Regions from separate parts of the Pseudomonas sp. AC083 genome, predicted to be linked through region 3. Evidence: riboswitches for the same ligand, from Rfam matches in the RefSeq annotation. Region 3 holds a riboswitch; each other region holds the start of a gene.

Region 1 (8,017 bases), on a different contig from region 3:
GGGGCAAGCACGGCGTCGGGCGCACGCATCTGTTGCAGGCCGCGTGCCTGCGCTTCGAGCAGATGGGCGAACCGGCGGTGTATCTGCCGCTGGCCGAGTTGATGGACCGCGGCGTGGAAATCCTCGACAACCTTGAACAGTACGAACTGGTCTGCCTGGATGACTTGCAGGTGATTGCCGGCAAGGCCGACTGGGAAGAGGCGATGTTTCATCTGTTCAACCGTCTGCGTGACAGCGGCCGGCGCCTGCTGATTGCCGCGTCCACTTCACCGCGCGAATTGCCTGTGAAGCTGGCTGACCTGAAATCCCGTCTGACCCTGGCGCTGATCTTCCAGATGCGCCCGCTCTCCGATGAAGACAAACTGCGTGCGTTGCAATTGCGCGCATCCCGTCGCGGTCTGCACCTGACCGATGAGGTTGGGCACTTTATTCTCACTCGCGGCACGCGGAGCATGAGCGCGCTGTTCGATCTCCTCGAGCAGCTTGATCAGGCGTCCCTGCAAGCGCAACGCAAGCTGACCATTCCCTTCCTCAAGGAAACTCTTGGCTGGTAGTAGTGGGCTTTTGCCAGCTTTCAGGCGCCAGAAAACCCGCGTCCCTGCCCCGATCCCCCGGCCAGACGAGTTACGCGCTTAGATGTAAACGCGAAACCGGGAAGTCACATAAAGTTCGATTGAATTTGCAAATGAGGACGATAGCGGGCATAGTCTCGGCTTCTTTACAACTATCAGCCACGGTCGTGCCCATGCTAAAGCGCTTCGCACCCCTCGTGCCTCTCGCACTCGTTACCCTGTTATTCGGTTGTGCTGCTCATTCTCCGGTTCAAGAGCCGCCGCAACAGGTCAAGAATTCTGCTACCGCCCAGTCTTCCGTTATTTATCAGGAAGAGCTGGACACCGAAAAAGAACTCAACCAGTTCAACGGCAGCAAGCCATATCAGCTTCCTGTACTGGCTGACAGCATCCTCGAACGCGGCATGTCCCTGATCGGTACCCGTTACCGTTTCGGCGGTACCTCTGAAGCCGGCTTCGATTGCAGCGGTTTCATCGGTTACCTGTTCCGCGAAGAGGCGGGCATGAACCTGCCGCGCTCGACTCGCGAAATGATCAACGTTGATGCGCCGCTGGTTTCGCGCAGCAACCTTGAGCCGGGTGATCTGCTGTTCTTCGCCACCAATGGTCGTCGCGGTCGTGTCAGTCACGCCGGCATCTACCTGGGTGACAACCAGTTCATTCACTCCAGCAGTCGTCGCAGCGGCGGTGTTCGCATCGACAGCCTGGGTGACAGCTACTGGAGCAAGACTTTCATCGAAGCCAAGCGCGCACTCGCCATGGCGCCGACCGTGGTCACCGCTCGCAAGTAAACTGCATGTCGCTGCGTTCGCGGCGACAAAACGGCACGGCAATGGAGTAGACCTAAACTTTACAAGGTGAAGTTAAAGTCTTACTTGAAGTTTGCCGCGTAGCCGCTAGAATCCTGAATCTATATTGATGGCAAACCGCCTGCGTGATGACGCAGGCGGTTTTGTTTCTGTCCATTCGGCAGAGAAAGCCGCAGCCAGATCAGGATGTTCTGCTTATGACGATGTCGGCCCGCCTCACCTTGATCCTTTGCGCCGCGCTGCTCAGCGCCTGCGCCAGCCGTACACCGCCGCCAGCCCCCGTGGTTCGCGCGCCGATCGTGTTCGCTCCTTCCCAGGCTTTTTCCCCCGTTGCTGAAGACGTGCTGTTCCGTGCCCTCGGCCTGGTCGGCACACCGTACCGCTGGGGCGGCAACACGCCAGATTCCGGTTTCGATTGCAGTGGTCTGATCGGTTTCGTCTACCGCGACGCGGCGGGAATTTCGCTGCCACGCTCGACCCGCGAAATGATCGTCATGCAGGCGCCGAATGTCGGCAAGGAAGGCTTGCAGACCGGCGACCTGATTTTCTTCGCCACCAATGGCGGCTCGCAGGTCAGTCACGCGGGGATTTACGTCGGTGAGGGACGCTTCGTGCACGCACCGGCCACGGGTGGCACGGTCAAGCTCGATAGCCTGTCGAAGGCCTATTGGCAGAAGGCGTATCTGAGCGCCAAGCGGGTGTTGCAGCCGGGGCAGCTGGCGCATAACCCCTAGCGCGTATGCATAACTAATTGTGGGAGCGAGCCTGCTCGCGAAGGCGGAGTGTCAGTCGACAATGATTTGACTAATACACCGCTTTCGCGAGCAGGCTCGCTCCCACATTTTTTGCTTCGCGCTTAACTTACTTGCTGGCCGACACGCGCCACACCTTGTTCCCGACATCATCCGCCACCAGCAAGCCACCTTGCTGATCGATCACCACGCCCACTGGGCGGCCCAGCGCGTTTTCGTCCTTGTCGAGGAAACCGGTCAGCACATCCACCGGCTGCCCGGTCGGCTTGCCGCCAGTAAACGGCACGAAAATCACCTTGTAGCCGCTGTGCGGTTTGCGGTTCCACGAGCCGTGCTGGCCAATGAATGCGCCTTCCTTGAATTGCGCCGGCAAGCGGTTGCCATCGGCGAAGGTCAGGCCCAGCGAAGCGGTGTGCGGACCGACCGCGTAATCCGGAGCGATGGCCTTGGCTACCAGATCCGGATTCTGCGGTTTGACCCGCACATCGACGTGCTGGCCATAGTAGCTGTACGGCCAGCCATAGAAGCCGCCGTCCTTGACCGAGGTTATGTAGTCCGGCACCAGATCGCTGCCGATTTCGTCACGCTCGTTGACCGCTGTCCACAAGGCGCCGCTGGTGGGTTCCCAGGCGAGGCCGTTGGGGTTGCGAATGCCCGAGGCGAAGATCCGGTGATTGCCGGTCGCCCGATCCACTTCCCAGATCGCCGCGCGGCCTTCTTCCTGATCCAGACCGTTTTCGCCAACGTTACTGTTCGAGCCGACGGTGACGTAGAGCTTGTTGCCGTCCTTGCTGGCGATGACGTTTTTGGTCCAGTGGTGATTCAGCGTGCCGCCAGGCAAGTCGACGACTTTGATCGGTTGGGTCTTGATCTCGGTGGCGCCCGGCTCGTAGTTGAAGCGCAGCAGGCGGTCGGTGTCGGCTACGTACAAATCGTTGCCGACGAGCGTCATGCCAAACGGCGAGTTGAGGTTCTGCAGGAACACCGTACGGGTTTCTGCGACGCCATCGTGGTCGGCATCACGCAACAGGGTGATGCGGTTCGGGCTGGGCACGCCGGCGCCGGCCTTGCCCATGACTTTCTTCATCACCCAGCCACGAATGCCTTTGCTGTCATCGGGCTTGGGCGGCGCGTTGGTTTCCGCCACCAGCACATCGCCGTTGGGCAGCACATAGAGCCAGCGCGGGTGATCGAGGCCTTCGGCAAACGCCGCGACCTGGGTGCCGGCCGCTGCGGTCGGTTTCGCGCCGTCCGGCCAGCCCACCGCCGGGGCGATGTTCACTGTCGGGATCAGCGTCTTGTTCGGTTCGGGCAGTTTCGGTGACGGACCGGTGCCGTCGGAGACTTGCAGGCTGGAGGTTTCACCGCAGGCGGCGAGCCCGCCTGCGACGGCGATGATAAGAGCGAGTTGGGCCTTGCGCATTGCTGATCTTCCCTATGAATGCATTCCTAAACATAGAGGAGGGCGCAGGCCCGATGGTTCAACTGCTCAACCGCGGGCTTCCTTGAACAGCACGGCGATGCCCGGATGATAGTTGCCCGCGTCGCTGTGCAATTTGCGATAGGCGTAGGGGAAATACCAGGCCACGGCGCAGGTGTGTTCCTTTTGCAGGTCGTCGACCATGTCCTGCAATTCTTCGGGGCTGGCGCTGTGCTGAGGTTTTTGCGGAGCAACAAAGAGGCAGCCGAGCTTGAGATCGCTGGCGTAGCTGATGCGCTTGGCATCAACGGTGATGTCGAGCAGGGCCTGGGTCAGGTTGAGGTTGTTGACCCGTGGCCAGCGTTGCGTGGCCTGAATGAACGCGCGGTCTTCGGCGCCGGCAATCAGCAGGTCGGCGCGGGCATTGCGTTCGCCTTCTTCGTTCTGTTTGCGCGTGGCCGTGTCGTTCAGCGTGACCATTTCAGCCATCCACGCCGCTGCCGCGAGCAGGCCGAGATTGGCTTTCTCGTCGTGCCAATATGGCGTGTCGTTGTCGCCGCGAACGGTGTTGTAGCGATCGATACAGTCAAACCAGCGTTCCAGCAACGGGCGCAGGAATTCCAGGCGCGGGTTGCTGATGATCATGCCTTGCATCGTCGTCATCCTTATTGTTGTAGTGGGCTTTTTGGAAAAAAGCATGGCTCTTTGATATCACTTGTCACAGTCTGGCACAAGATTGCCGCTGCACAATTGAGCAGCGGCAGTTATTCGCGCGCAAAGCGCCTCTTCAATTGACGCTCCACCCCCAACCCTCTAACCTTCGCCGCTTGTTTCAGGTGCTCTGTGGCCCCGCGTCGACAGAGTGAAACAGGGAAGCCGGTGAGGGTGGTCTTCAAGCGAAGCCACGACGATCCCGGCGCTGCCCCCGCAACGGTAAATGAGTGAAAACTGCGCCTTGAGCCACTGCCTCGAAAGAAGCGGGAAGGCGCGCAGTCCGGCGAAACGCCGCTCATGAGCCCGGAGACCGGCCTGATCCATCTCAGCGGCATCACGGTGGGCGATGCCAGGCTTTTTGCCGTCTATTCTTGTGCCTGCCCGCCGTTATCCAGCCTCAACGGAGAGCTCCCCCCATGACTGATTCCCCCGAGCGTGACGAGCGCCATCTGGCGCGCATGCAGCGCAAGAAAGCCGTGATCGACGAACGCATTGCCAACTCGCCCGACGAATGTGGCTTGGTGCTGGTGCTGACCGGCAACGGCAAAGGCAAGAGCAGCTCGGCGTTCGGCATGCTCGCCCGCGCGATGGGCCACGGCATGCAGTGCGGCGTGGTGCAGTTCATCAAGGGCCGCAACAGCACCGGCGAAGAATTGTTTTTCCGCCGCTTCCCCGAGCAAGTGCGTTTCCACGTCATGGGTGAAGGCTTTACCTGGGAAACCCAGGATCGTCAGCGCGACATCGCCGCGGCGACCGCCGCTTGGGAAGTCTCGCGCGAATTGTTGCGCGACCCTTCGATCGGTCTGGTGGTGCTCGACGAATTGAACATCGCCCTCAAGCACGGCTACCTCGATCTCGATCAGGTGCTCAGCGATTTGCAGGCGCGTCCGCCGATGCAACACGTGGTGGTCACCGGTCGCGGCGCCAAGCCGGAAATGATCGAGATGGGCGACACGGTCACCGAGATGGGCATGCTCAAGCACGCCTTCCAGGCCGGGATCAAAGCGCAGAAAGGCGTCGAACTTTGAAGCAACCACGCCACTGCCCGGCGGTGTTGATCGCCGCGCCGGCCTCCGGTCAGGGCAAGACCACCGTCACCGCCGCACTCGCCCGTTTGCATCGCAATCAGGGGCGCAAGGTCCGCGTGTTCAAATGCGGGCCGGACTTTCTCGATCCGATGATCCTCGAGCGCGCCAGCGGTGCGCCGGTCTATCAATTGGACATGTGGATGGTCGGCGAGCAGGAAAGTCGTCGGCTGTTGTGGGAAGCCGCCGCCGAGGCTGATCTGATTCTGATCGAGGGCGTGATGGGCCTGTTCGACGGCACGCCATCCAGCGCTGATCTGGCGCGCCACTTCGGTGTGCCGGTGCTCGGCGTGATCGATGGCACCGCCATGGCGCAGACCTTTGGCGCCTTGGCGCTGGGCCTGGCGAAGTATCAGCCGGACTTGCCGTTCGCTGGCGTGCTGGCCAACCGCGTCGGCACCTTGCGCCATGCGCAATTGCTCGAAGGCAGCCTCACCGAAGGTCTGCGCTGGTACGGCGCGCTGTCCCGCGAGACCGGCATCGAATTGCCGAGCCGCCACCTCGGTCTGGTCCAGGCCAGCGAATTGAATGATCTGGATCTGCGTCTCGACGCGGCCGCCGATGCGCTGGCCAGCAGTTGCCAAGTCGCGCTGCCCCCCGCCGTTGAATTCGCCGCGCCTGACGTCATCGCCGCCGAGCCCTTATTGAAAGGTGTGCGCATCGCCGTCGCCCGTGATGAAGCCTTTGCCTTCACCTATGGCGCCAGTCTCGATCTGCTGCGGGCGATGGGCGCCGAACTGCAATTTTTCTCGCCGATCCGCGACACCCGATTGCCCGAGGCGGACAGCCTGTATCTGCCGGGCGGTTATCCGGAACTGCACCACGTCGCGCTGGCGCAAAACACCACGATGCTTGCAGCAATCCGCGCGCACCACGCGGCGGGCAAGCCGTTGCTCGCCGAGTGTGGCGGCATGCTTTATCTGCTGGATTCGCTGACCGACGTGGAAGGCACCCGTGCTGAGCTGGTCGGTTTGCTCAAGGGCGAGGCGGTGATGCAGAAGCGTCTGGCGGCGCTGGCGTTGCAGGCGGTTGAGCTGCCGGAAGGTTCCTTGCGGGGGCATACGTATCACCATTCGCTGACTACAACCGAGCTGACGCCGATTGCCCGTGGGCTGAGTCCCAATGGCGGGCGCGGCGCTGAGGCGGTTTATCGCGAGGGGCGGATGACGGCGTCGTACGTGCACTTTTATTTCCCGTCGAATCCGACTGCGATTGCGTCATTGTTTGCGCCAGACAGTGAGGCCGGCTTCGCGAGCAAGCTCGCTCCCACAATGGATGACCTGAACCCTGTGGGAGCGAGCCTGCTCGCGAAAGGGCCATGACCGACAACACATTCTCCGAAGCCGAACGCGCAGCGGTCTACAAGGCCATCGCCGAACGCCGCGACATGCGCCACTTCACCGGTGGCAGCGTCGAGCCGCAGTTGCTGCGTCGTCTGCTCGAGGCCGCTCATCAAGCGCCGAGCGTCGGCCTGATGCAGCCTTGGCGCTTCATCCGCATCAGCGATCGTGCTCTGCGCGGGCAGATCCGCGATCTGGTGGAAGAGGAACGCATCCGCACCGCCGAGGCCCTCGGCGAGCGCAGCGATGAGTTCATGCAGCTCAAGGTCGAAGGCATCAACGATTGCGCAGAAGTGCTGGTCGCGGCGCTGATGGATGATCGCGAAAAGCACATCTTCGGTCGGCGCACGTTGCCGGAAATGGACATGGCCTCGTTGTCCTGCGCGATCCAGAACCTGTGGCTGGCCTCCCGTGCCGAGGGCCTGGGCATGGGCTGGGTCTCGCTGTTCGAACCGCAAGCCTTGGCGGATTTGCTCAAGTTGCCGGCCGGTGCCAAGCCGCTGGCGGTGTTGTGTCTGGGCCCGGTAAAGGAGTTCTATCCGGCGCCGATGCTGGTGCTCGAAGGTTGGGCGCAGGCGCGGCCGCTGAACGAGTTGCTGTACGAAAATTATTGGGGAGTGAGTCAATGAGTGTGGCGTTGCTGAGTGTCGCCGCAGTAGCGCTGGATGCGCTGTTCGGTGAACCGAAACGCTGGCATCCGCTGGTGGCGTTCGGCAATTTTGCCGGACGCATCGAGCAACGCTTCAACGCCGGCGGTCGTGGCTGGCGCAGTCATGGCGTCACCGCGTGGGTTATCGCGGTACTGCCGCTGACCTTGCTCGCCACAGCATTTTCCTGGGCGCCCTATGTCGGCTGGATCGTCGAGATTCTCGCGTTGTATTGTGCACTCGGCATGCGCAGCCTCGGCGAACATGTCGCGCCTGTCGCGGCGGCGTTGCGCGCCGATGATCTGGACGAGGCACGCAAGCGCGTCGGTTATCTGGTCAGCCGCCAGACCAATGAACTGGACAGCAACGCCGTGGCCCGTGCCGCCACCGAATCGGTGCTGGAGAACGGCAGCGATGCGGTGTTCGCTGCGCTGTTCTGGTTTGTCGTCGCCGGCGCGCCGGGCGTGGTCCTGTATCGCTTGAGCAATACCCTCGATGCGATGTGGGGTTATCGCAACGAACGCTTCGAGCGTTTCGGCTGGGCGGCGGCGAAAATCGACGACGTGTTGAACTACATTCCTGCGCGTCTGGTGGCATTGACCTACGCGCTACTGGGCAAAACCCGCCTCGCGCTCAAATGCTGGCGCACCCAGGCGCCGCAGTGGGACAGCCCCAACG
Region 2 (8,017 bases), on a different contig from region 3:
CTGCAACGGGTCGCGGCAGAAGGTCATGGGGTTGTGGTGGTGCTGGCCAATCATGAGTCGTCGCAGGCGTTGCTCGAACGCGTGCCGCAGTTGACTCAGCCGCCACGGCAGTTCAGCCGCTCGCAGTCGCGGATCTATTCCGAGGTCGGCACCGGGGCGCAGATTCTGCAGAACCTCGGGGTGGGCAAGCTGCGCCACCTTGGCCCGCCGCTGAAGTATGCGGGGTTGACCGGGTATGACCTTGAGGTGGTTGAGAGCATTCCGTTCACTGAATAAGCCTGCTATCGATAATCCCCTGTGGCGAGGGGATTTATCCCCGTCGGGCTGCGAAGCGGCCCCGATTCCTGCCAACGCGATCCGCCAGAAATATCGCATGTCCCGCTTTCAGGGCTGCTCCGCAGCCCAACGGGGATAAATCCCCTCGCCACAGTTTCATTCGCTACACATTTGGATGAAGGCCGGAAAAACAGATCCGCCAGATAACCGGTAAGGCAAAGTGCTTGCACAAAGTTTGGAATACCATAATATGATATTCCATAGACCGGACGAACCAAAAAACCGTCCAGCTACTGCTCCCGACAGGCGGGCAACAACGCAAGGCCCGCTCAAAAACACAACAATGAGGGCGTGAACATGGTGTTGAACAAAGCTGCAACCGCGATCTTTTTCGCGGGACTGCTCAGCGTTACCGGCCAGGCTGCAATGGCTGCCGAAAGCGTGAATTTTGTCAGCTGGGGCGGTAGCACCCAGGATGCGCAGAAACAGGCCTGGGCCGATCCGTTCAGCAAGGCCAGCGGCATCACCGTCGTCCAGGACGGCCCCACCGACTACGGCAAACTCAAAGCCATGGTCGAGAGCGGCAACGTGCAGTGGGACGTAGTCGATGTCGAAGCCGACTTCGCTCTGCGCGCCGCTGCCGAAGGCCTGCTCGAACCCCTCGATTTCAAAGTGATCCAGCGCGACAGGATCGACCCGCGCTTTGTCAGCGATCACGGCGTCGGTTCGTTCTTCTTCTCCTTTGTCCTCGGCTACAACGAAGGCAAGCTCGGCGCCAACAAGCCGCAGGACTGGAGCGCGCTGTTCGACACCAAGACCTACCCCGGCAAACGCGCCCTGTACAAATGGCCAAGCCCCGGCGTGCTCGAACTGGCGCTGCTGGCCGACGGCGTTGCGGCTGACAAGCTCTACCCGCTGGATCTGGATCGCGCCTTCAAGAAACTCGACACCATCAAGAAAGACATCGTCTGGTGGGGCGGCGGCGCGCAGTCGCAGCAACTGCTGGCGTCCGGCGAAGCGAGCATGGGCCAGTTCTGGAATGGCCGTGTGCACGCCTTGCAGGAAGACGGCGCACCGGTCGGCGTGAGTTGGAAGCAGAACCTGGTCATGGCCGACATTCTGGTCATCCCCAAAGGCTCGAAAAACAAAGATGCGGCGATGAAGTTCCTCGCCAATGCCAGCAGCGCCAAAGGCCAGGCCGACTTCTCCAACCTGACCGCCTACGCGCCGGTCAACCTCGACAGTGTGGAGCGTCTGGATTCGACGCTGGCCCCCAACCTGCCGACGGCTTACGCCAAGGATCAGATCACCCTTGATTTCGCTTACTGGGCCAAGAACGGTCCGGCTATCGCGACACGGTGGAACGAATGGCTGGTCAAATGAAAATCGCGGCCACTGCGCCTCGTCCTTCCACTGCCACCGGGAGCGCCGCCGGCGCTGCCGGTTCGGCTTTCAAGCAACGCTGGCGCGGCGCCGGCAACCTCGCTCCGGCGCTGCTGTTCCTCGGCCTGTTCTTTCTGGCGCCGTTGATTGGCCTGCTGTTGCGCGGCGTGCTCGAACCTGTGCCGGGTCTCGGCAACTACGAACAACTGTTCGCCAACTCGGCCTATGCGCGGGTGCTGCTCAACACCTTTTCGGTGGCCGGGCTGGTGACGCTGTTCAGCCTGCTGCTGGGCTTTCCGCTGGCCTGGGCGATCACCCTGGTGCCGCGCGGTTGGGGGCGCTGGATCCTCAATATCGTGTTGCTGTCGATGTGGACCAGCCTGCTCGCCCGCACCTATTCGTGGCTGGTGTTGCTGCAAGCCTCGGGGGTAATCAACAAGGCGCTGATGGCGATGGGCATCATCGATCAACCGCTGGAGATGGTGCACAACCTCACGGGCGTGGTGATCGGCATGAGCTACATCATGATCCCGTTCATCGTGCTGCCGTTGCAGGCAACCATGCAGGCCATCGACCCGATGATCCTGCAGGCCGGCTCGATCTGCGGCGCCAGTCCGTGGACCAACTTCTTCCGGGTGTTCCTGCCGCTGTGCCGGCCGGGCCTGGCGTCCGGCGGTTTGATGGTGTTCGTGATGTCGCTCGGTTACTACGTCACCCCCGCTTTGCTGGGCGGGGCACAGAACATGATGCTGCCGGAGTTCATCATTCAGCAGGTGCAATCGTTCCTCAACTGGGGCCTGGCCAGTGCCGGCGCCGCGTTGCTGATCGCAATCACCCTGGTGCTGTTCTACTTCTACCTGAAGCTTCAACCGGAATCCCCGGTTGGCGCCAGTAACGCGAGGTAAGCCGACATGCTCCTGACCCCCAATGCCATGAGCCGGCGCATGCGTTTCGGCCTCTACGCCACGACTGGGCTGATCGGTCTGTTCCTGCTGTTGCCGATCGTGTTCATCGTGCTGCTGTCGTTCGGCTCCTCGCAGTGGCTGGTGTTCCCGCCACCGGGCTGGACGCTGAAATGGTACGGCCAGTTTTTCTCCAACCCCGACTGGATGAACGCCGCTGCCGCCAGCCTCAAGGTTGCCGTGCTGACCACGATCTGCGCCGTGGCCCTCGGTTTGCCGACCGCGTTTGCGCTGGTGCGAGGGCGCTTTCCCGGCCGCGAGATGCTCTACGGCCTGTTCACCCTGCCGATGATCGTGCCGCTGGTGATCATCGCCGTGGCGGTGTACGCGCTGTTTCTCAAGCTCGGCTATACCGGGACCATGTTCGCCTTCGTCGTCAGCCATGTGATCGTCGCGCTGCCGTTCACCATCATCTCGATCATCAACTCGCTGAAGCTGTTCGATCAGTCGATTGAAGACGCGGCGGTGATCTGCGGTGCCTCGCGCTTGCAAGCGGTGTTCAAGGTGACATTCCCGGCGATCCGCCCGGGGATGGTCGCCGGCGCCCTCTTCGCCTTCCTCGTTTCATGGGACGAAGTGGTGCTCAGCGTGATGATGGCAAGCCCGACTCTGCAAACCCTTCCCGTGAAAATGTGGACCACCCTGCGCCAAGACCTGACCCCGGTGATCGCCGTCGCTTCGACGCTGCTGATCGGCCTGTCGGTATTGGTCATGGTGATCGCCGCCGCGCTGCGCCGGCGCAACGAAATCAGCGCCTGAGCGCCCAGGAGTACGACATGAGTGCCGTGATCAAAGACGCATCCCAGCAGAGCGACAAACCCCTGGTCAGCCTGCGCAACCTGAACAAGCACTACGGCGATTTTGCTGCCGTCGATAACATCTCGCTGGACATCAAGGACGGCGAATTCCTGACCTTTCTCGGCTCCAGCGGCTCGGGCAAGAGTACGACGCTGTCGATGCTCGCCGGGTTCGAAACACCGAGCAGCGGCGAGATCCTCGTCAACGGCCAGTCGCTGGTCAACGTGCCGCCGCACAAGCGCGACATCGGCATGGTCTTCCAGCGCTATTCGCTGTTCCCGCATCTGTCGGTGCGCGACAACATCGCCTTCCCTTTGGCGATCCGTAAACTGGCTGCCGCCGAGCGTGAAAAACGCGTCGATGCGATGTTGAAGCTGGTGCAGCTCGAACAGTTCGCCCATCGCCGCCCTTCGCAACTGTCCGGCGGTCAGCAACAACGTGTCGCCATCGCCAGGGCACTGGTTTACGAGCCACGCATCCTGCTGATGGACGAACCGCTGGGCGCGCTGGACAAGAAGCTGCGCGAGGACTTGCAGGATGAACTGCGCCAGCTGCACCGGCGCCTGGGTATCACCATCGTTTACGTGACCCACGACCAGGAAGAAGCCATGCGGCTGTCGCAACGCATCGCGATTTTCAGCCACGGCAAAATCGTTGGTCTGGGCAGTGGTTACGACCTTTACCAGAATCCGCCGAATGCCTTTGTCGCGTCGTTTCTGGGCAATTCGAACTTCCTCAAGCTCAAGGCGCAAGGCAATGCGGCAGCGAGTTTCGAGGGGCAGTTGTTGTCGATTCGGCTGACGTCCGGGTTGCACACTGATCAGGATGTGCTGCTGATGGTGCGTCCGGAAAAGGCCTTGGCGCTGAGCACGCAGCAGGCGCTGGATGAGCCGCTGGCGGCGGGTTGGAATGAGGTATCGGCGAATGTTGTGGAGGTGCTGTTTCTCGGTGAGAGCCAGACGTGCAGCGTGGTCACTGCGGGCGGGACGTCGATGACGGTGAAAGCGCTGTCGGCGGCAGGCATGCCGCTCAAGGCCGGCGATCCGGTCCGGGTGCGCTGGGCGACGGCGGATGCTTGTGTTTACACCGAATGGACCGAGAGCGATTTGAACAAGGCTGCCGGTGCTCACTAGATTTCCAATCCACTGAAATCCCCCTGTGGGAGCGAGCCTGCTCGCGAATGCGCTGTGTCACTCAACATTAATGGTGACTGACACAACCTTTTCGCGAGCAGGCTCGCTCCCACAGGTTCGGGATTGTTCAATTGATCGGGGAATACCCTTCAATCTGATCCGGCCACGCCGTCAGCACTTCAAACCCGTTTTCCGTCACCGCGACCATATGCTCCCACTGCGCCGACAAGGAGCCATCCTTGGTCAGCACGGTCCAGCCGTCTGGCATGTTCTTCACATGGCGTTTGCCGGCATTGAGCATCGGTTCCACGGTGAAAATCATCCCGGCCTTGAGCTTCAGCCCTTGATTGGGAAAGCCGTAATGCAGGATTTGCGGTTCGTCGTGATAGACCTTGCCGATGCCATGGCCGCAGTACTCGCGCACCACGCTGAAGCCCTCCGCCTCCGCCAGGCTCTGGATCGCATGACCGATATCGCCCAGCGTTGCGCCCGGTTTCACTGCGCGAATGCCCGCGCACATCGCGTCGTAAGTGGTCTTGATCAGGTGCTGCGCTTCAGGAGTCGCCTCGCCCACCACATACATGCGGCTGGTATCACCGAACCAGCCATCCTTGATCACGGCGATGTCGAGATTGACGATGTCGCCATCCTTCAATGGCGTGCCCGATGGAATCCCGTGACACACCACGTCGTTGACCGACGCGCAGACGGTTTTCGGAAAGCCGTGATAACCGACGTTGGCCGGCACGGCTTTCTGCACATTGACGATGTAATCGTTGCACAACCGGTCCAGCTCATCGGTGGTCACCCCGGCCTTCACATGCGGCACCAGCATTGCCAGCACTTCAGCGGCGAGTTTGCCGGCGGCGCGGGATTTTTCGATGTCGGCCGGCGTGTTGATCTTGATCTGGTTTCTCATGCGCTGACGGCTTCCTGAGTCAGTTGTTGCAGATCCAGTCCGCCGTTCTGTTCGGCGCGGATCAGCAGGCGGCAAATGGCGCTGTGGTCGAGGTTGGGATGCAGCTCGGCGAGCATGCCGATGCGCATCCAGTGCTCGGCCTGCGCGTTGATCGAGCGGCTGAGGGCGTTGCTGGAGATGCGCAGGTTCTCGTGCATGTCCTCTGAAATTTTTACGATGCCCATATTTGTATCCGATACGAAATGTATATGGATCGTATATTAATCAGTGCATACGGCCGATTGCAATGGCGACGACAAAATCGACGCTGTGGCAGATTCGCCTCCCCCTCCACCGCGCAAATCGACTACCATGCCGCCGCCGGTTTCCACACGGAATTAATAGGGAATCCGAAATGCTTGCACAGCATCAATCGGAACTGCCCCCGCAACTGTAGGTGCCGAGCCTGCTCCTCGACTGCCACTGGGTGAATCCCGGGAAGGCCGGAGCGTGGCGATGACGCATCAGTCAGGAGACCTGCCGGCACAGTGACTGACTAACCGGCGGGGTGTCCGGGAAGGACATCGTGCCGTGCGCATTTTCCCTGTGCCGGCCTTGCGCAGTTTCCACGACCGCGCCCGAGGTGTGTTTCCAACCGTACCCGCCTGCTCCCGTACGGTTCTCCTGGAGACTGCCCCATGCTGCTGCCCCGCGTTGCCACCCTGCTCACCGCTTTGAGCCTTTGCGCCCTGGCGCAAGCGACGCCGACTGCGTATCCGCTGACCGTGGAGAACTGCGGCAGCAGCCTGACCTTTCAGCACGCGCCCGCGCGCACGGTGACCATCGGCCAGGCCGGTACGGAAATGCTTTATGCCTTGGGCCTGGGCGACAAAGTCGTCGGCACCTCGTTGTGGTTCAACGACGTGCTGGGCACATACAAAGCGCAGAACGACAGGATCGAGCGCCTCGCCGACAACGAGCCGAGTTTCGAAGCGGTGATCGCCAAACGCCCGGAACTGGTAGCCGTCGAGCTGGAATGGATGGTCGGCCCGCAAGGCGCGGTCGGCACCCGCGAGCAGTTTCATGAACTGAAGATTCCTACCTATCTGCTGCCCTCCGACTGCGAAGCCAAGGACAACCTCGTCGGCTCGGACGGCACGCGGCTGGCGCCGTTTCGCATCGACAGCATCTACAAAGCCGTGAGCCAGCTCGCAGCGATTTTCGATGTGCAGGCGCGTGGCGAGCAGCTCAATGACCAGCTCAAAGCCAGCCTCGCGCAGTCGATCGCCACGGCGAAAAAGCAGCAGCGCAAAGACGTCAGCGCCCTGGTGTGGTTCTCCAGCGCCGAGATGGACATCGAGCCTTTCGTGGCCGGGCACAAAGGCGTTCCCGATTTCATGCTCAGCACCCTCGGCGTGCGCAACGTGGTCGAGTCGGATGAAGAATGGCCGACCGTCGGCTGGGAAACCATCGCCAAGGCCAACCCGACATTTCTGGTGATCGCGCGCATGGATCGTCGACGTTTCCCGGCGGACGACTATCAGAAAAAACTCGCCTTCCTGCGCAGTGATCCGGTGACGCGCAACATGGACGCGGTCAAGCACAACCGCATCATCATCCTTGACGCCATGGCCATGCAGGCCAGCCTGCGCACCTTCGACGGCCTCGCACAACTGGCCAGCGCCATCAACGGCTACGACCTGTCGCCATGAGCAGACGCCTGATCCGTTTGCTGCTGGTGCTGTTGACGCTGTCGGTCGCGCTGATTGGCGGCGTGGCCATTGGCGAGACTTCGATCGAGCCGAGCGTAGTGTTGCAGGTGCTGGCCAACAAGCTGTGGGGCGCCGGTTATGTGCTCGACCCGATCGACGAAGGCATCGTCTGGAACTATCGCCTGACCCGCGCGCTGGTCGCGGCGGCCTGCGGCGCCGGTCTGGCGACCTGTGGCGTAATCCTGCAGTCGCTGCTGCGCAATCCGCTGGCCGATCCGTATCTGCTGGGTATTTCTGCTGGCGCCTCGACTGGCGCGGTGATGGTCGCCCTGCTTGGCGTCGGCGCCGGGGCGATTTCATTGTCGGTCGGTGCCTTTGCCGGCGCGGTGACGGCGTTCGTACTGGTGATCCTGTTGGCGCGGGTCAGCGGCTCGGCCAGCGGCACCGGGCAGATCATTCTGGCCGGGATTGCCGGCTCGCAACTGTTCAACGCCCTCACCGCTTTTCTGATCACCCGCTCCGCCAGCTCCGAACAAGCGCGCGGGATCATGTTCTGGCTGCTCGGCAATCTCGGCGGCGTGCGCTGGCCGTCGGTGTGGCTGGCGGTCCCAGTGGCCTTGCTCGGGCTGGTCGTTTGTCTGTGGCACCGCCGGGCGCTGGATGCGTTCACCTTTGGCGCGGACTCGGCAGCCTCCCTCGGCATTGCCGTGCGCCGAGTGCAGATCCTGCTGATCGGCTGCGCCGCGCTGGTGACGGCGGTGATGGTGTCGATTGTCGGCTCGATCGGCTTTGTCGGTCTGGTGATTCCCCATGCCGCGCGGTTGTTGCTCGGCACGGGGCATGCGCGTCTGTTGC
Region 3 (8,017 bases):
GAGCCTGCTCGCGAAGGCGTCGGGTCAGACAGCTGTTCTTTTACTGACACACCGCTTTCGCGAGCAGGCTCGCTCCCACAGGGCACGTTCAGTGTTTGGGAGATCAAGTCTGCGGCAAACAATTCGAGGCGCTCGCGGGTGTCGCCGGCGGTGCGCCAGACTTCTTCGCTGATGGTCTGCAACTCGGTCGGACGCGGGCCGTTCCAAGGATCGGCCAAGGCGCAATCCAGCGGATCAAAACCGAGATCAAACGCGTTGGCCAGTGCTCGCAGCAGACTCGACTGCGCGCCCTTGCCGTCACCGCGCGGGATGCGCAGCAACGCCAGCAAGGTGTCGATACGCAAGCGCCCGCTCGGCGATTCGCCAAAAATGTGCAACCCATCGCGAATCTGCGATTCCTTCAGGTCGCACAGATAAGTGTCCAGACGCGGCAACCAGATCGCCGCATCGGCGTCGCTGTCCAGCGCTGCATCCAGTTGCAGTTCCCTGTCGATCTGCGTGTCCCGCACCAGTTGCAGAATGTCGCGTTGCAACTCGCGGGCACGGCGCGGATCGAGCAGTTGCGCCTCGTAATATTCGTCGGCGAGCAGCTCCAGATTGCGCAGCGGCCCGTAGGTTTCGGCGCGGGTCAGTGGCGGCATCAGGTGGTCGATGATCACCGCCTGCGTGCGGCGTTTGGCCTGAGCGCCCTCGCCCGGATCGTTGACGATAAACGGATAGATATTCGGCAGCGGCCCGAGCAGCGCGTCCGGCCAGCAATTCTCCGAAAGGCCGACGCCTTTGCCCGGCAACCATTCGAGATTGCCATGCTTGCCGACGTGGATCACGCCGTGAGCGCCGTAGGTGTTGCGCAACCAGAAATAGAACGCTAGATAACCGTGCGGCGGAACCAGATCCGGGTCGTGGTACACCGCGCTCGGATCGACCTGATAACCGCGGGCGGGCTGGATGCCGACAAAGGTCAGACCGAAACGCAGACCGGCGATCATCAAGCGACCGTCGCGACACATCGGATCGTTGTGTGGCGATCCCCAACGCTCGAGTACCGCGGCGCGATTCGCTTCCGGCAACGCATTGAACATTGCCAGGTAATCGTCCATCGCCAGGCTCTGCTGGCACGGGCGCAAGTCGAGACTGTCGAGGTCGTTGCTGACGCCGCCGAGCAGTTGCTGGATCAGTTCGGTGCCGCTGTCGGGCAACTCGGCCGTGATCGGATAACCTTCGGCACGCAATGCGCGGAGGATGTTCAGCGCCGCCGCCGGCGTATCGAGGCCGACGCCATTGCCGATGCGGCCGTCACGGGTCGGGTAGTTGGCGAGGATCAGCGCGATGCGTTTTTCGCCGTTCGGCACGCGTGCCAAAGCTACCCAGCGCCGCGCCAGTTCGGCGACGAAATCCATGCGTTCGGGCTGGGCGCGGTAGCAGACCACATCGGACTGGCTGCGCTCGCTGCGCCAGGCCAGATCCTTGAAGCTGATCGGTCGGCTGATGATGCGCCCGTCAAGCTCTGGCAAAGCAATGTGCATCGCCAGATCACGCGGCCCGAGGCCCTGTTCGCTGTCGCGCCAGCCGGGCTCGTTGTCCTGGGCGCAGATCGCTTGAATTACCGGGATGTTGCGGCGAAACGGGCGCAGATGCGGTGCTTCGGGACTCGATTGGGCAAAACCGGTGGTGTTGATAATCACCCCCGCCTCGACTTCATCCAGCCAATCCTCGACCACCGACAAGCAACCGGGTTCTTTCAGACTGGCCACCGCGATCGGCAGCGGACTGAGCCCGGCTGCCTGTAAGCGCTGGCAGAACACATCGATGAACGCCGTGTTCGCCGCTTGCAAATGCGAGCGATAGAACAACAGCGCCGCCACCGGTTGACCGGGCAGCCATTCGGCTTGCCAGTCGCTCAGGGCAGCGCTGTTTTTCTGTGGTTGATAAATCGCCGTGCGCGGCAGGGTTTGCGGCTCGTTCCACGGGTAATCGCGGGCGAACCATTGGTGGCCCAGGCAACGGAAGAAATCCAGTGCATTGCCCATGCCGCCCTGACGCAGAAATTGCCAGAGTCGATCGCGTACTTCGGCGCTGACCGTGCTCAAGTCACTGAGCTCGGGGTCCGGGCGGTCGTCGCCGGGCACCAGAATCAGTTGCACGCCGCGTTCGGACAACTCGACCAGCCGCTCGACACCGTAGCGCCAATAGGCGATGCCGCCGTGCAGTGAGATCAGAATGACCTTGGCGTGGCGCAGCACTTCGTCGACATACAGATCGACCGAGGCATGATTCTGCACCTGCATCGGGTTGGCCAGACGCAAGCTCGGATAGTTATCGGGCAATTGCTGCGCAGCCTCGGCAAGCAGCGCCAGGCTGGAATCGCCGCTGCACAGGATCACCAGCTCGGCGGGGGTTTGTCCGAGATCGGCAATGTTGTCGTCCGAGACGAATCCGCCGGGCTGGGTCCTGAGCAGGTGCATGGCTTAAACGCTGAGCGCAGCGCGCAATTGCGCTTCGAGTTGTGCGGCATCGAGTTCCTGGCCGATCAGCACCAGACGCGTGACGCGCGCTTCTTCGGCGCCCCACTGACGGTCGAAATGCTTGTCAAAACGCGTGCCCACACCCTGAATCAACAGGCGCATCGGCTTGTTCGGAATCGCCGCGAAGCCTTTCACGCGCAGAATGCCGTGCTGCACCACCAGTTGCGTCAGCGCGTCGAGCAGCAGGCTTTCATCGGCTTGCGGCAGTTCGATTGAGATCGAATCGAACGCGTCGTGATCGTGATCGTCGTCATCACCGTCATGGTGGTGATCGTGGTGACTGTGGCGGCTGTCGATGTGCTCCTCGGAGCCGGCACCGAGGCCGATCAGCACGTCGAGCGGCAGGCGGCCATTGCTGGCTTCGATGATTTTTACCGCTGGCGGCAGCTCTTCGGCGACTTCAGCGCGCACCCGAGCCAGATCTTCCGCGCTGGTCTGGTCGGCCTTGTTGAGGATGACCAGGTCAGCACTGGCCAGTTGATCGGCGAACAATTCGTGCAGCGGCGACTCGTGATCAAGGTTCGGATCGAGTTTGCGCTGGGCATCGACCTGATCCGGGAACGCTGCGAAGGTGCCAGCAGCGACGGCCGGGCTGTCGACCACGGTGATCACCGCATCAACGGTGCAGGCGCTACGGATTTCCGGCCACTGGAAGGCCTGCACCAGCGGTTTTGGCAGGGCCAGGCCCGAGGTTTCAATAAGGATGTGGTCGAGATCGCCGCGACGGGCAACCAGTTCGCGCATTACCGGGAAGAATTCTTCCTGCACCGTGCAGCACAGGCAGCCGTTGGCCAGTTCGTAAACACGGCCGCTGGCCTCTTCTTCGGTGCAGCCGATGGTGCATTGCTTGAGGATTTCACCGTCGATGCCGAGCTCGCCAAACTCGTTGACGATCACCGCGATGCGCCGGCCCTGAGCGTTATCGAGCATGTGTCGCAGCAGCGTGGTTTTGCCTGAACCGAGGAAACCGGTGACGATGGTGACGGGGAGTTTGGCCAGTGTTTTCATCGGTATGCCCTTTGGCAAGCGGCGGGCATACGGGACGAGAACCGGCAGCGCGCATGCACGCCGGAAGCATTCGCCACCGGATCACCCCGCCCGGTTGTAGTGAGAATCTGTGACGAGGCAGGTCTCCTGGCTGACGGCGTTCAGGCGCTGGGCCTGGCGTCCATTGCGCCTTCCCGCTGGCTCATCGGTTGAGCTGGCAGTGGCGTGGCAACGAACATCACCGTTCACAGTTGCGGGGGCAGCCGCGGCTTTGACCGCGTTCCCTTCTTAGCTTCGGCGAGTGCCGAAGAACCTCGAAAGCGCAAGGCTACGCATGGGTCCGTCATGGGTCAATGGTCGGTGAGTCTGAAACTGGGGTATATCCGTTGCTGCGGTAACGGCTTCTTATGGTTTCGCTCTTACAGCGAGTCCCTTTTTCAAACGCCGGAGTGCCGGCCCAGCAAAAAGGAACCAAAAGGCTTTGCCCCGGCGTACGGCCCGCTCGCTGGAGCTCGGGGTACCTTCGTTACGGAGGGGCAAAAGATCAAAAGCAACAGCAAAAGCAAAAGCCAGATCAAAAGATCGCAGCCTTCGGCGGCTCCTACAGTTGGATTGGGTACCACTTCAAGAACAGGTCGGCTGTCAGGCCGCCTTCGCGAGCAGGCTCGCTCCCACAAAAGCAAAAGCAAAGCAGCGCAGCTGCCCGCGGCGAAGCCGCCCCACTCAACAATGAGCGCAAGCTCGAGTGCTCTTGATCTTGATCCACCGGCGAAGTCGGAAGGCTGAGCGGAGGGATTGATCCGGGCGTGGGAGCGCAGCGACCGTACGACGCAGTCGTACACAGCGGAAGGAGGTGCAGCGAAGCAAACCGGAGCCGCTGCTCCCGGATCAGTTCCGCAGCGAAGGAACCCGAGCCTGCGAGGGCCGAACGTAGGAGCAAGCCTTTTTGGGTACTTTTTCGGCGTTTGGAAAAAGTGCCTCGCCGTAAGGGCGAAACCGTAATCAGCAACACCCGCAGCAACGGATATACACACAAAAACATCAGAAAAACACCCCCACCGCAGCACCGAAAACTCCCCGGAAATTGACTAAAAACCCAAACCCATGTTCTCCTGCCCACCTTGTTACGGGTGCCCTTCACAGGGTGAAACGGGAAACCGGTGAATCATGTGCTTTACTCAAAGCCATGTCAGTCCGGTGCTGCCCCCGCAACGGTAAGCGAGCGATGCGTCAGATCCACTGTGCCCCGGCATGGGAAGGTGATGCTTGCAGGTCGGCCTCGTGCCAACCCCTCGCGAGCCCGGAGACCGGCCCGCAACACCCAGCGCGCGCAAGCGCCGCTGACCACAAACAAACCCGCGGTGGGCGGGCGCTGTTCGAAATCCCTGCGTGCCCGGCTCGCAGGGATTTTCATGCGCTCTGTTTACCCGCTGACATTTCAGAGGGAAGCGCTATGTCGATCATCAGCAATACCGTCAGCCACACTGACCACATCTCCAGCAGCACCACACTCGGCCAACGCGTGGCCGCCGCCCTCTTCGCCTCGATCCTCGGTGCCAGTCTGGTCTGGTTCGCCGGCTTCTCGCACATCGAAGCGGTGCACAACGCCGCTCACGATACCCGCCACAGCGCCGCGTTCCCGTGCCACTGAGGCTTGCCGAGATGATCAAGCGTATCGCGCAAACCGCAGGCTTCACCGGCTTGCTGGCCGCCCTGCTGCTGACCCTGCTGCAGAGTTTCTGGGTATCGCCACTGATTCTGCAGGCCGAAACCTTCGAGAAATCCGAACCGGTCGCGCAAGTTCACGAACACGCCGCCGGCACCGCCGCCCACAGCCATGATGGCGAAGCCTGGGAGCCGGAAGACGGCTGGCAGCGCGTGGTCTCGACCACTGGCGGTAATCTGGTGGTGGCGGTGGGTTTCGCCCTGATGCTCGCCGGCCTGTACACCTTGCGCGCGCCAACCAAAACCTCGCAAGGGCTGCTCTGGGGTCTGGCCGGTTACGCGACGTTCGTACTCGCGCCGACCTTGGGCCTGCCACCTGAATTGCCGGGCACTGCGGCTGCCGATCTGGCTTCGCGGCAGATCTGGTGGATCGGCACCGCCGCTTCGACCGCCGTCGGCCTGGCACTGATCGCCTTCAGTCGTCACTGGCTGATGAAGCTTCTCGGTGTGGCGATTCTCGCCGTGCCGCATGTGATCGGCGCGCCGCAACCGCAGGTGCATTCGATGCTTGCCCCAGAGGCACTGGAAACCCAGTTCAAAATCGCTTCGCAGCTGACCAACGTCGCGTTCTGGCTGGCCTTGGGCTTGATCAGTGCATGGTTGTTCCGCCGTAAAAGCGCAGGTCCATATCAGGCATGACCGATGACCGCGCAGCGCCGACCCTCGTGGTCGGCCTCGGCTGCCAGCGCGGCTGCCCGGCCAGTACGTTGCGTGCATTACTCGATCAAGCGTTGCAGGCGCACCGCATCGAGCTGCGAGCGGTCAAGGCTTTGGCGAGTATCGACCTCAAGCGCCACGAACCGGGGTTGCTGGAACTGGCCACACAATTGAACCTGCCCCTGCAGTATTTCAACAGTGCCGAGTTGGCGCCCTATCAACAGCGCCTCAGTCATCAATCGCAGATCGCCTTTGAGCGCACCGGCTGCTACGGCGTGGCGGAAAGCGCCGCGCTGGCGCTGGCCGAGCAACTGATTCAGGCTCCGGTGAAACTGCTGATTCCCCGGCTGAAATATGCGCAGGCCACGCTGGCGTTGGCCGGCGCCGGGTAAAATCCCGATAATCCCCGCCATTGATCATGAGCACACTTCATCTGAGGTGCGGCTGCGCTTCTTCACAAGGATTCAACGATGACCGTCTACTTCATCGGCGCCGGCCCCGGCGACCCGGAACTCATTACCGTCAAAGGCCAACGGCTGATTCGCAACTGCCCGGTGATCATTTATGCCGGTTCGCTGGTACCCGCAGCGGTGCTGGAAGGTCATCAGGCCGAAATCGTGGCCAACAGCGCTGAACTGCATCTGGAACAAATCATCGATCTGATCAAAACTGCCCATGCTAAAGGCCAGGATGTTGCCCGTGTGCATTCGGGGGATCCAGGTCTGTACGGCGCGATCGGTGAGCAGATCCGCTACTTGCGTGAGCTGAACATTCCTTTCGAGATCATTCCGGGCGTGACCGCGACGGCAGCATGCGCAGCGCTGCTGGGCGCCGAGCTCACTCTGCCGGATATCTCGCAAAGCGTGATTCTGACCCGTTACGCCGACAAGACCGCGATGCCGGCCGGCGAGGAACTGGCCAGTCTGGCGCAACATGGCGCGACCATGGCGATTCATCTGGGGGTCAATCATCTGCAAAAGATACTGCTTGAACTGTTGCCGCATTACGGTGCGGATTGCCCGATTGCGGTGATTCACCGGGCAACGTGGCCGGATCAGGATTGGGTGGTGGGAACATTGGCGGACATTGCCGCAAAGGTCGAGGCCAAAGCGTTTCGGCGCACGGCGTTGATTCTGGTCGGGCGGGTGCTGGGCAGTGAGGTGTTTAGCGAGTCTTCGTTGTATCGCGCCGGGCATGCGCATCTGTATCGACCGTGAGTGGAACGCGGAGCGTCCCGGGCTGCGTACCCACGCAGAGCGTGGGCACGATCGAACCACAGGCATAAAAAAACGGCGCTCACGGGGCGCCGTTTTTCATGTTCGCAGCGAACGCCTTAGTAGTAGGCGTTTTCTTTCTGCGTGTGGTCGGTCACGTCGCGAACGCCCTTGAGCTCCGGGATGCGCTCGAGCAGAGTGCGCTCGATGCCTTCCTTCAAGGTCACGTCGGCCTGGCCGCAGCCCTGGCAACCGCCACCAAACTGCAACACAGCGATGCCGTCCTCGACCACATCGATCAGGCTGACCTGACCGCCGTGGCTGGCCAGCCCCGGGTTGATTTCGGTTTGCAGGTAGTAGTTGATGCGCTCGTTGACCGGGCTGTCGGCATTGACCATCGGCACCTTGGCATTTGGCGCCTTGATGGTCAGCTGGCCGCCCATACGGTCGGTGGCATAGTCGACAACGGCGTCGTCAAGAAACGCTTCGCTGAAGGAATCGATGTAAGCGGTGAAGCTTTTCAGCCCCAGCGCGGTATCTTCAGGCTTCTCTTCGCCCGGCTTGCAGTAGGCAATGCAGGTTTCGGCGTACTGGGTGCCAGGCTGGGTGATGAAGACACGGATGCCGATGCCCGGGGTGTTCTGCTTGGAGAGCAGATCGGCCAGGTAATCATGGGCGGCGTCGGTAATGGTAATAGCGGTCATAAAAACTCCTCGCAGGCTTGGGCGCAGTTTACGCCAATCGGCGCGACTGACAAAGTCCTAGTATTTTTGTCGGGAAAGAATCCCGGCATATGCCTGCGAATGCTCAAAGGTTCTCGTACCGGTTCATATCCAGCACACCCTCTTCCACCGGATCGGTTTCGTGGATGTACTGGCTCAGATCGTGGAAATACAGCCAGAACTGTGG

Evidence for each region. Region 3 has a riboswitch for cobalamin ahead of AC0IXA_RS00200 (CbtB domain-containing protein). Riboswitches for the same ligand answer to the same signal wherever they lie in the genome.
Region 1: it holds a riboswitch for cobalamin, as region 3 does, so the genes downstream of both, cobO (cob(I)yrinic acid a,c-diamide adenosyltransferase) here and AC0IXA_RS00200 (CbtB domain-containing protein) in region 3, are expected to answer to the same signal.
Region 2: it holds a riboswitch for cobalamin, as region 3 does, so the genes downstream of both, AC0IXA_RS05925 (ABC transporter substrate-binding protein) here and AC0IXA_RS00200 (CbtB domain-containing protein) in region 3, are expected to answer to the same signal.

Annotation. Positions count from the first base shown of each region.
Region 1 covers NZ_CEEDDH010000003.1:17,881-25,897, reverse strand. Annotated here, with positions in the region: gene hda (DnaA regulatory inactivator Hda) at 1-554, shown strand, start outside; gene AC0IXA_RS06175 (C40 family peptidase) at 746-1,363, shown strand; gene AC0IXA_RS06170 (C40 family peptidase) at 1,579-2,115, shown strand; gene AC0IXA_RS06165 (PQQ-dependent sugar dehydrogenase) at 2,243-3,556, opposite strand; gene AC0IXA_RS06160 (hypothetical protein) at 3,623-4,207, opposite strand; cobalamin riboswitch at 4,371-4,600, shown strand; gene cobO (cob(I)yrinic acid a,c-diamide adenosyltransferase) at 4,684-5,295, shown strand; gene AC0IXA_RS06150 (cobyrinate a,c-diamide synthase) at 5,292-6,674, shown strand; gene bluB (5,6-dimethylbenzimidazole synthase) at 6,671-7,321, shown strand; gene cbiB (adenosylcobinamide-phosphate synthase CbiB) at 7,318-8,017, shown strand, end outside.
Region 2 covers NZ_CEEDDH010000002.1:600,807-608,823, reverse strand. Annotated here, with positions in the region: gene ribBA (bifunctional 3,4-dihydroxy-2-butanone-4-phosphate synthase/GTP cyclohydrolase II) at 1-276, shown strand, start outside; gene AC0IXA_RS05955 (ABC transporter substrate-binding protein) at 634-1,659, shown strand; gene AC0IXA_RS05950 (ABC transporter permease) at 1,656-2,564, shown strand; gene AC0IXA_RS05945 (ABC transporter permease) at 2,571-3,380, shown strand; gene AC0IXA_RS05940 (ABC transporter ATP-binding protein) at 3,398-4,552, shown strand; gene map (type I methionyl aminopeptidase) at 4,680-5,471, opposite strand; gene AC0IXA_RS05930 (ParD-like family protein) at 5,468-5,695, opposite strand; cobalamin riboswitch at 5,816-6,009, shown strand; gene AC0IXA_RS05925 (ABC transporter substrate-binding protein) at 6,149-7,162, shown strand; gene AC0IXA_RS05920 (FecCD family ABC transporter permease) at 7,159-8,017, shown strand, end outside.
Region 3 covers NZ_CEEDDH010000001.1:52,798-60,814, reverse strand. Annotated here, with positions in the region: gene cobN (cobaltochelatase subunit CobN) at 1-2,465, opposite strand, end outside; gene cobW (cobalamin biosynthesis protein CobW) at 2,469-3,533, opposite strand; cobalamin riboswitch at 3,633-3,844, opposite strand; cobalamin riboswitch at 4,624-4,842, shown strand; gene AC0IXA_RS00200 (CbtB domain-containing protein) at 4,966-5,163, shown strand; gene AC0IXA_RS00195 (CbtA family protein) at 5,175-5,876, shown strand; gene AC0IXA_RS00190 (cobalamin biosynthesis protein) at 5,873-6,286, shown strand; gene cobM (precorrin-4 C(11)-methyltransferase) at 6,365-7,111, shown strand; gene nfuA (Fe-S biogenesis protein NfuA) at 7,228-7,812, opposite strand; gene AC0IXA_RS00175 (fatty acid cis/trans isomerase) at 7,916-8,017, opposite strand, start outside.